DNA from 2 places in the Pseudomonas sp. 4CAES_32.4 genome. Region 1 is predicted to be linked to the other one. Evidence: predicted binding sites of a transcription regulator. Region 1 holds the regulator's gene; the other holds the start of a gene.
What was found. The regulator FliA, encoded in region 1, starts transcription of late flagellar genes. The targets are predictions, from matches to a motif close to CTAAAGTTTNNNNNNNNNNNGCCGNTAA.

Region 1 (5,422 bases):
TACCCGGATCGCGAACTGGCGATCAATCCGGGCCAGGTCTACGGCACGCTCAACGGTATCAACGCCAAAGATCCGGCTTTCGGCCTGGAAGCGGTGTGGATCGAAATCAGCCAACGCGCCCAGGCACAATCCCTCGGTTACACCGTGGTCGATGCGAGCACCGTGGTTGCAACGCACTTGAACCAGATTCTGTACAAGCACTCCAGCGAGCTGATCGGCCACGAGGAAGTGCAGCAACTCATGCAATTGCTGGCCAAAAGCTCGCCGAAACTGGCGGAAGAGCTGGTGCCGGGTGTGGTCACGTTGTCGCAGTTGCTCAAAGTGCTGCAGGCGTTGCTCGCCGAACACGTGCCGGTGCGCGACATCCGCAGCATCGCCGAAGCCATCGCCAACAACGCCGCCAAGAGTCAAGATACCGCCGCGTTGGTGGCAGCGGTGCGCGTCGGCGTATCCCGCGCCATCGTCCAAAGCATTGTAGGCACTGAGTCTGAGCTGCCTGTGATCACCTTGGAACCAAGGTTGGAACAAATATTGCTCAATAGTCTGCAGAAGGCAGGACAAGGCTCGGAAGAGGGCGTTCTGCTGGAGCCAAGCATGGCCGAGAAGCTGCAGCGTTCGCTCATCGAAGCGGCGCAGCGTCAGGAAATGCAGGGTCAGCCGGTGATCCTCTTGGTGGCCGGCCCGATCCGCGCGATGCTCTCGCGCTTTGGTCGCCTCGCAGTCCCTGGATTGCATGTGCTGGCCTACCAGGAAATACCGGACAACAAGCAAGTGACCATCGTTGCGACAGTAGGGCCCAACGGCTGAGGTAGTGGTTTATGCAAGTTAAGCGTTTCTTTGCCGCCGATATGCGTCAGGCCATGAAGCTGGTTCGTGATGAGCTGGGCGCTGATGCCGCCATCATTGGCAACCGCCGCATTGCCGGCGGTGTCGAGCTGACGGCGGCACTGGATTACAAATTGTCGGCGCTGGCGCCACGGGTTCCGAACATGGAGCTCGAAGACGAGCTGCGCAAGACCCAGTCGCGCATCGTTACCGCCCAGGCCGAACTGAGTCTGCGTGGCGAAGCCGATGGCAACAGCAATCGCCAGATCTTTGCCGGGCTGCCGTTGACCGCTGGCCTGCCGCTGACCGCCGCTGAACCGCTGACCGAGCCGACTTACGCCGCTCCGACGCGTCCGGCGCCGGCGCCTGCGCAACCATCGGCCGGTGTTGATCCGCGTGCGCTGGACTCGATGCGTTTCGAATTGAACAGCCTGCGTGAGCTGATGGAAGTTCAGCTCGGCACTCTGGCGTGGAATCAGCTGCAAGGCAGCCGTCCGGCTCAGGCCAACCTGTATCGCCGTTTGCAACGCATCGGTCTGTCCGGTCCGTTGTCGCGCGACCTGCTGTCGATGATCACCGATATCGAAGAGCCTCGTCAGGCCTGGCGCATGTTGCTTGCGCACCTGGCGCGGATGATTGCCGTACCGGAAGTCGAGCCGCTGGAAGAGGGCGGTGTGATCGCCATGGTCGGCCCTGCCGGCATGGGTAAGACCACCACGCTGGCCAAGCTGGCCGCGCGTTATGTGCTCAAGTACGGCGCGCAGAATGTTGCGCTGGTGAGCATGGACAGTTTCCGTATCGGCGCTCAGGAACAACTGAAGACACTGGGCCGCATTCTCAATGTGCCGGTGACCCACGTCGATCCTGGCCAGTCGCTGGTGCAGGCGCTGGATCCATTGCTGCGCAAACGCGTGGTATTGATCGATACTGCCGGCCTGCAAGCCAGCGATCCAGCCCTGCGCATGCAGCTGGAAAGTCTGGCTGGGCGTGGCATCCGTTCAAAAAATTATCTCGTGCTGGCAACCACCAGCCAGAAACAGGTTCTAACCGCCGCTTATCACAGTTACAAGCGTTGTGGGCTAGCTGGCTGCATCCTGACTAAACTGGATGAAACGGCAGGCCTGGGCGAAGTGTTGAGCCTGGCGATCAGTCATGAATTGCCGGTCGCGTACCTGACCGATGGCCCACGGATTCCGGATGATTTGCATCTGCCGCGCCGTCATCAACTGGTCAGCCGCGCCGTCAGCGTGCAAATGCAGGAAGAACCCAGCGAAGAAGCCATGGCTGACATGTTCGCTGATATCTATCACAGCCCGACCAAGCAGGTAGGCTGAGGTATTCATGAACAGTTTTTGTACCTACATCGATGGTCTGCCATGCATTGTTCCGGTTGTGAACGCGCAGCCAGTAATGTGGCCTCCGTCTATGCAAGACAAGGTAAAGAAATAACATGGGCAGCATGCATCCCGTACAGGTGATCGCGGTGACCGGCGGCAAAGGTGGCGTCGGCAAGACTAACGTGTCAGTGAACTTGTCCCTGGCGCTGGCAGAGCTTGGCCGTCGGGTCATGCTGCTGGACGCGGATCTGGGGCTGGCGAACGTCGACGTTCTGCTGGGGCTAACCCCGAAACGCACACTGGCTGACGTCATCGAAGGCCGTTGCGAATTGCGCGACGTGCTGTTGCAGGGGCCGGGCGGTATCCGCATCGTGCCGGCTGCTTCCGGCACCCAGAGCATGGTCCACCTGAGCCCGGCGCAACACGCCGGTCTGATTCAGGCGTTCAGCGACATCGGCGACAATCTCGACGTACTGGTGATCGACACCGCTGCGGGTATTGGTGACTCGGTAGTCAGTTTTGTGCGCGCAGCGCAGGAAGTGTTGCTGGTGGTCTGCGATGAGCCGACCTCGATCACTGACGCCTACGCGCTGATCAAGCTGCTCAACCGCGATTACGGCATGAACCGCTTCCGCGTCCTCGCCAACATGGCGCAGAGCCCGCAGGAAGGGCGCAACCTGTTCGCCAAGTTGACCAAGGTCACGGATCGCTTCCTCGACGTCGCCCTACAATACGTTGGCGCCGTGCCTTACGACGAAAGCGTGCGTAAAGCGGTGCAGAAGCAGCGTGCAGTCTACGAAGCCTTCCCGCGCTCCAAGTGCGCGCTGGCGTTCAAAGCCATTGCACAGAAGGTCGACACCTGGCCGCTGCCCGCCAACCCGCGCGGCCATCTTGAGTTTTTCGTCGAGCGCCTCGTGCAGCAAACGGCAGGGCCTGTCATATGACCGCTAGCGGTATGAATTACTACAAAAAGTCGGCACGCGATGCTCAATACGAGCTGATCGAGCGTTACGCGCCGCTGGTCAAACGCATTGCCTATCACTTGCTGGCACGGTTGCCGGCGAGCGTGCAGGTCGAAGATCTGATCCAGGCCGGGATGATCGGCCTGCTCGAAGTCTCGACCAAATATGACGCCAGCAAAGGCGCCAGTTTCGAAACGTACGCGGGCATTCGAATCCGCGGCGCGATGCTCGACGAAGTGCGCAAAGGGGATTGGGCGCCACGTTCGGTTCACCGCAATACCCGTATGGTCAGTGACGCAATTCGCTCAATTGAAGCTAAAACCGGCCGTGACGCTAAAGATCACGAGGTTGCAGCCGAACTCCAATTGAGTCTCGACGATTACTACGGGATTTTGAATGACACCTTGGGCAGCCGCCTCTTCAGTTTCGACGACCTGTTGCAGGACGGCGAACACGAAGGGCTGCACGAGGATGGCGCGAGTGCTCATCTTGAGCCGTCACGCGATCTGGAAGATGAACGCTTCCAGGCGGCGCTGGCGGACGCGATTGCCAATTTGCCGGAGCGTGAGCGACTGGTGTTGGCGCTGTACTACGACGAAGAGCTGAACCTCAAGGAAATCGGTGAAGTCCTTGGCGTCAGTGAATCGCGGGTCAGCCAGTTACACAGCCAGTGCGCGGCCCGTTTGCGGGGGCGTTTGGGGGAGTGGCGAGCGCGCTGAAGGCAGTGTGGGGACACTGCGAACGAGGCTGGTGCGGTGATGAACGGCACCGGTCTTGCTCTGTTGTGCTCCAGACAGTCTTCGAGTGCTGCGCCGATTGATTGAAGTGGCGCGTCCAGGTGCTGGGCGCGTTTAAGACTGCTTGGAGGTCGAATTGAACAAAGACATGAAAATCCTCATCGTTGATGACTTCTCAACGATGCGGCGGATCATCAAGAACCTGCTGCGTGATCTTGGGTTCACCAACACCGTCGAGGCTGACGATGGCACTACCGCCATTCCAGTGCTCAACAGCGGAAGCATCGACTTTCTGGTAACGGACTGGAACATGCCGGGCATGACCGGTATCGACCTGCTGCGTCACGTGCGTGCCGATGAAAAACTCAAGCACCTGCCGGTATTGATGGTGACTGCAGAAGCCAAGCGCGAGCAGATCATCGAAGCCGCTCAGGCCGGTGTGAACGGCTACGTAGTCAAACCTTTCACGGCTCAGGCGCTGAAAGACAAAATCGAGAAGATTTTCGAACGCATCGGCTGATGAACGCGCGGGGGAGCTATGGAGCATAAAGAATCTTCACAGGGCGATTTCGAATCGACCCTGAAAAAACACGCGGTCGAACTGGTCGAGAGCCTTGAAAAAGGCAGGTTCGGCGACGCTGTGCAACTGATCCATGAGCTCAATCAGACCCGTGACCGCGGCCTGTATCAGGAAGTGGGCAAGCTCACACGCGAACTGCACAGTGCGATCGTCAATTTCCAGATCGATCCGCACATGCCGCAGGCCGAGGAAGTGTCGCAAATCACCGACGCCACCGAACGCCTGGGCTATGTGGTCAAGCTGACGGAAGCCGCGGCCAACCGCACCATGGATCTGGTGGAAAGCGCCACGCCGGTGGTCAATGGTCTGGCTGAAGAAGCCCAGGCCTTGAGTACCGATTGGGGGCGTTTCATGCGTCGTGAAGTCGGAGCTGAAGAGTTCCGCGAACTGGCGCGCCGGGTCGACGGTTTTCTGTCACGCAGCAGCACGGGCAACCGTGAAGTGTCGAGCCACCTCAATGACATCCTGCTGGCTCAGGATTACCAGGACCTCACCGGTCAGGTGATCAAGCGTGTGACCCAACTGGTCACCGAAGTCGAAAGCAATTTGCTCAAACTCGTGCTCATGGCCAGTCAGGTTGACCGCTTTGCGGGCATCGAACATGACCGCGCCGCGATGCTTGCAGAAAAAGATCCACAAAAACATCTCTCGCAGGGTGAAGGTCCGCAGATTCATGCCGATAAACGAGAAGACGTTGTGTCCGGTCAGGACGATGTGGACGATTTGTTATCCAGCCTTGGATTTTGAGTTTAGGTTTTTAGACCTGTAGGAGCACCCCATTAATGAGCTTCGGCGCCGATGAAGAGATCCTTCAGGATTTCCTGGTTGAGGCCGGCGAGATTCTTGAGCAACTGTCCGAACAACTGGTCGAGCTGGAAAGCCGTCCGGATGACGCAGATCTGCTCAACGCAATTTTTCGCGGTTTCCACACTGTAAAAGGGGGCGCCGGCTTCCTTCAGCTCAATGAGCTGGTGGAGTGCT
Region 2 (5,422 bases), 1.1 Mb from region 1:
GCGAGCGTTCGTCGAGCATGATCGCCTGATGCAGAAAGTGCCGCTCCAGATGTTGGCAGACGAAGTAAACCTCGGGCCGTAACAGCTCGAGCAGTTGCAGACGGTTGTCGCTGGGGGTGAGCAATTGATTGAGTTCGCCCAAGCCTTGGTAGAGCTGGCGGGCGGTTTCGCCGATATTGGCTTTGGGCAGGCCGGCGATCCAGCGCTTGAGGTCGCGCGGGCTGGCTTCGCAAAATGACAGGCGCGGCTGACTCGGGGTCGGGGCGCGCAGCTGTGGGGGAGAGATGGTCTGGCTCATGCCAAAAACCATAGCAGCAAAATTCGCGATCCGTCGGTATGACGCAACCTGTAGGAGCTGCCGCAGGCTGCGATCTTTTGATGTTGATTGTGAAAACCAGGATCAAAAGATCGCAGCCTTCGGCAGCTCCTACAGGGATTGCGTGTTTCTAGAATCAGGCTTTTGGCAGTGCCAGGCCTTGGCCCATCTGCACTGGCGAACCGGCGACCAGTTCTTCAGCCCACTTCACTTGATCCGGGCCAAACAGCACGATCGCGGTCGAACCCAGTTTGAAGCGGCCCAGTTCGGCGCCTTTTTCCAGATGGATCGGCGCACGCGCGGCTTCGTCGTAGCGGAAGGTTTTCAGCTCGCGCTTCGGCGGCGTGACCAGACCGGCCCACACGGTTTCGATCGAAGCAACGATCATCGCGCCGACCAACACTACAGCCATCGGTCCGCGCTCGGTGTCGAAAATGCACGCTACGCGCTCGTTGCGGGCGAACAGCTCCGGCACGTTTTCAGCGGTGGTCTGGTTGACCGAGAAGATCCGGCCCGGGATGTAGACCATTTCGCGCAGGGTGCCGGCCAGCGGCATGTGCACGCGGTGGTAGTCCTTCGGCGACAGGTAAATAGTGGCGAAGTCACCGCCCATGAACGGCGCAGCATTGGCCGCGTCACCGCCGAGCAGTTCCAGCACGCTGAAGCTATGGCCCTTGGCCTGGAACACGCGACCGTGTTCGATCGGGCCGAGCTGGCTGACCGCACCGTCGGCCGGGCTGAGGATCGCGCCCGGGGTTTGGTCCAGCGGACGTGCGCCGTCTTTCAGGGCGCGGGTGAAGAACGCATTGAAGTGCTCGTAAGCGGTCAGGTCTTCGACCAGCGCTTGCGACATGTCCACCTGGTAGCGTTTGGCGAACCATTGGGTGAAGGCATTCTTGAACCAGCGCACGCGGCACTCGGCAACACAGCCGGCCAGGCGCGACAGCAGGTGATGCGGCAGCAGGTACTGACTGAGGATAAACAGACGCTCTTTCATTAGTTGTCCTTAAAAACCTTAAATCTCTACAGGCGTGTCAGGGTGGTTGCCCCATTCGCCCCAGGAACCGGCGTAGCCCTTGACCCGCGGATAACCGAGGGACTTGGCCACCAGATAAGTGAAGCCCGACCGGTGATGGGTCTGGCAGTGGGTAATGATTTCTTTGTCCTTGGTGATCCCGAGGTCTTCGAGGATCTGCGGCATGTCCGTGCGGATGCGCAGCTGACGCGACTTGTCCATGCCCGCCGTCCATTCGAAGTTGACCGCGCCAGGGATGTGCCCGGCCTTGGCGGCCAGCACTTTCTCGCCGGAGTATTCCAGCGGTCCGCGCGCATCCCAGATTGCCAGATCGGCAGCGCCGAGACGGCTCTGCAGGTATTCGCGGGTCGCGGTCGGCTCTTCGTGCAGGGTCAACGGCAGTGGACCACCGCCGGCCGTGGGCAACTGGATCGACATCGGCATGCCATCCGCCAGCCAGGCCGGCAGACCCCCGTCTATATAGTGGTACTTGTCGTGACCGATCACGTCGAGCAGCCAGATAAAGCGTCCGGCCCAACCGCCGCCCTCATCATCGTAAACCACATAGACCGCGTCCTTGCGATGGCCCAGCTCTCCGAACAACGCTTCCAGATCGGTTTTCGCTGGCATCAGGCCCGGCGCCGGCGGCTGGCCGAGCTGGGTGCGTTTCGGGTCGACAAAGCGTGCGCCGGGAATATGGCCCTCGGTGTAACGCGCAGGACTGGTCAGGTCCACCAGAATCAGTTCGCCGGACTCCAGGCGCGGGAGCAGGTCGCTCGGTTCGATGACGAGCGGCAAGCCAGAGAAGTCAGACATGTGAGGTCTCCAGAGCACAAAGGGGAGGATTGTAGCGCAGCCTCATCGGCCACGGCTGCTAAAGCTGTGCAGGGCTTTTTCAATGCACTGCGCGGTTTTGCCAAAGGCTTGCACGGTGATGTCGGCAAACGGCCCGCCGCCCTGATCTGCGACAACGATCATGATCACCCGGCCATTGTTGACCAGTGAACGCAGGAACAGGTGTTCACCGCGAAACAGTGTGCGCAGGCTCGGCGGCAGCAGGGCGGAGAACTGGGCGTTGTTGTCCGGGTTGATGCGCACCTGCGCCTGTTGCGCGAGCAGGCGCTGCAGCACACTGCTTTGGCCGACGGCGAACGTGAGTGCCGCAGCTTCTTTTGGCAAACCATAGGTTTGCTGCACGCGCAGGCTGGATTGCGTGCGGTCGGCCATCAGGATCAGCACCCGGCGCATGCCGCTGGCGGCCAAGGCATCGCGGGCGGCGACGGTCAGGCTCATCGCATTGGTGAAGCGGCTTGGCTCGGCGAGCAGCTCGGCGCACTGCTTGCGCCATTGACCGAGGTCTTCAGCGGAGGGCGCAGCGGCGGGCAACATCCCGGCCGGCAAGCGCCGCGTGCCCCACGGCCACAGCAGCGAAACCGCCGGGTGCCACAGATCCGGCATCGCATGATAACGGGCGCTGTTGGCAGCCTGCTGGTGCAGTTGTTGCTGCACTTCATCCATCGAAATCTGTAAGTAAAGGCTGGTCAGATACTGCCAGCGCTCGCTGTGCGGACTGTCCCAGGCCTGTTGCGCCGACAGCGCCAGACCGTTGGCCAGCAGCACCGTGTTGGCCGGCTGATTGAGCCAGCGACGCAGGGTCGGATCTTCGTCGAGGCGGTTTTGCTGGCGCAGCGGATGCTCGCTGTCGCGGGCAATGCGCAGCACTTTCACCAGTTCACGCTGTTCACTGAGCAACAATTTATAGCCCTGCTGCACCCAGATCGGCAGATGCCAGGCCTCGACCAGCGCTTCTGCGATTTTCAGCAGGCGTACACCGAACAATTGCTTTTCGACCGTGCGCGCCGATTCGCCCTTGTGGATAACCCGCAACTCCCATTCTTCGAGCAACTGCGGAAAGGTCAGCGCCAATGGCCACAGCGGCGAGAGAAACAGCAGGCTGCCCCAATGAATGTCCTGCCACAGCCGCGCCAGGCGACTTGCAAAGAAACCATTGGCCTGTTGCGTCGCGTGCTGGCTGATCATTTGCAATTGGCGCAGGGCCTTGGGGATTTGCATCTGCGGTTGAGCAGGCAGGCGCGCGAGCAATTCTTCGGTGCGGGCAAGGCCCAGACGGTTGATGGCGACCTCGAGATTTTCCGCCGGCGCGGCCATGTTGCCGTGGGTGTGACGATTCGCCTCACGGATGATGCTCAAGGCCAGCGCCGGGCTGTCCTGCATCAGGTCGGCGATGTCGCGCAGAGAACTGCGGTTATCGCGGATGGCGCGGCAGACTTTGTCGTGAGCCTCTTGCGGCACGGGCAATAGAACGCCATCGAGCAGCTTTACCCAGCCGTCGAGGGTGGTCGGTTTTGCGTGTGGGACGTTCGTTTCATTAGCCATGTCTGGACGGGATCTTCACTGACTGTAGACGCGCCCGGCATGGGCTAAATTGGCTTTTCGCCTGAACTGGCTATAGTCTGGCGCAGTTTTGCCGATAAGTAGAAGAAGAGATTTTTTAACTTCCGAATATGACCTTGAACCCGACTCAGTAAGTACTTTCTACCTATGGCTAAAATTATCGGCATCATCGTCGTATTCGCGAGCGTGCTCGGCGGATACGTGCTCTCCCACGGCAAGATTGCCGCCCTGATCCAGCCCTTCGAGGTGTTGATCATCGGTGGTGCTGCACTGGGTGCTTTCCTGCAGGCCAACCCTGGCTACATGACCATGCACGTGCTCAAGAAATCCCTGAGCATGTTCAGCTCGCGCTTCAGCCACACGTTCTATCTGGAAGTGTTGGGGCTGATCTACGAGATCCTCAACAAGAGTCGCCGCGAAGGCATGATGGCCATCGAAGGCGACATCGAAGACGCCGCCGCGAGCCCGATTTTCGCCAAGTACCCGGCGGTGCTCAAGGACGAACGCATGACCGCGTTCATCTGCGATTACCTGCGCATCATGTCGTCCGGCAACATGGCTCCACACGAACTCGAAGGCCTGTTCGACATGGAGCTGTACAGCCTCAAGGAAGACCTCGAGCACCCATCTCACGCTGTGAACGGCATTGCCGACGCCATGCCCGGTTTCGGTATCGTCGCGGCGGTACTCGGTATCGTGGTGACCATGGCCTCCCTGGGTGAAGGCGATCAGAAGTCCATCGGTCTGCACGTGGGTGCGGCACTGGTAGGTACTTTCTTCGGTATTCTCGCGGCGTACGGTTTCTTCGGCCCGTTGGCGCACTCCCTGGCCCACGACGCCAAGGAAGAACTGAACGTCTACGAAGCCATCAAGGCTTCGCTGGTGGCTTCGGCTTCCGGCATGCCGCCATCGCTGGCGGTCGAGTTCGGTCGCAAGGTTCTGTACCCGGCCCACCGTCCAAGCTTTGCCGAGCTGGAACAAGCCGTTCGCGGTCGCTAAGCCATGGAAAATAATCAGCCGATTATCATCAAGCGCGTCAAGCGCATAGCCGGCGGGCATCACGGCGGGGCGTGGAAAATCGCCTTCGCCGACTTCGCCACGGCGATGATGGCGTTCTTCCTGGTGTTGTGGCTGCTGTCCACCGCGACGCCTGAGCAGAAGATCGCCATCGCCGGCTACTTCAAAGACCCGGTCGGCTTTTCCGAAAGCGGCACGCCGTACATCATCGATCTGGGCGGTACACCGACCTTGGCGCCGGAAAACACCCTCAACCCTGAGGTGAAGTCCCAGCCGCAACCGGACAAGGTCACGGTCGACACCGAACAGGTCGAAGGCATGGCCGAGCAGGTCGAGAAAGAACGTCTGGAACTGCTCCTGCAAGAACTGCAAAACAAAGTCGACGAGAACCCGCAACTGCAGAAATTCAAGGATCAGATCCTCTTCGAGATCACGCCGAACGGCTTGCGCATCCAGATCATGGACGCCGAGAACCGGCCGATGTTCGACTCCGGTTCTGCACGCCTGAAGCCGTACTTCGAAGACATCCTGCTGGCCATGGCCGACACCATCAAAGCGGTGCCGAACAAGATCAGCATCAGCGGCCACACTGACGCCAAGCCTTATATTGGCACTGGCGACTACGGCAACTGGGAGCTTTCGGCCAACCGTGCCAACGC

Region 2: the regulator FliA is predicted to act here: its motif matches at 3,799-3,826, upstream of motA (flagellar motor stator protein MotA).

Annotation. Positions count from the first base shown of each region.
Region 1 covers NZ_CM176882.1:1,737,365-1,742,786, forward strand. The annotation lists gene flhA (flagellar biosynthesis protein FlhA) at 1-807, shown strand, start outside; gene flhF (flagellar biosynthesis GTPase FlhF) at 819-2,159, shown strand; gene fleN (flagellar synthesis regulator FleN) at 2,276-3,106, shown strand; gene fliA (RNA polymerase sigma factor FliA) at 3,103-3,843, shown strand; gene AC3Y64_RS07865 (chemotaxis response regulator CheY) at 4,010-4,381, shown strand; gene AC3Y64_RS07870 (protein phosphatase CheZ) at 4,400-5,188, shown strand; gene AC3Y64_RS07875 (chemotaxis protein CheA) at 5,224-5,422, shown strand, end outside.
Region 2 covers NZ_CM176882.1:595,051-600,472, forward strand. The annotation lists gene AC3Y64_RS02600 (cyclic-di-GMP receptor FimW-related protein) at 1-298, opposite strand, end outside; gene asd (archaetidylserine decarboxylase) at 453-1,313, opposite strand; gene rhdA (thiosulfate sulfurtransferase) at 1,332-2,147, opposite strand; gene AC3Y64_RS02615 (HDOD domain-containing protein) at 2,190-3,728, opposite strand; gene motA (flagellar motor stator protein MotA) at 3,894-4,745, shown strand; gene motB (flagellar motor protein MotB) at 4,749-5,422, shown strand, end outside.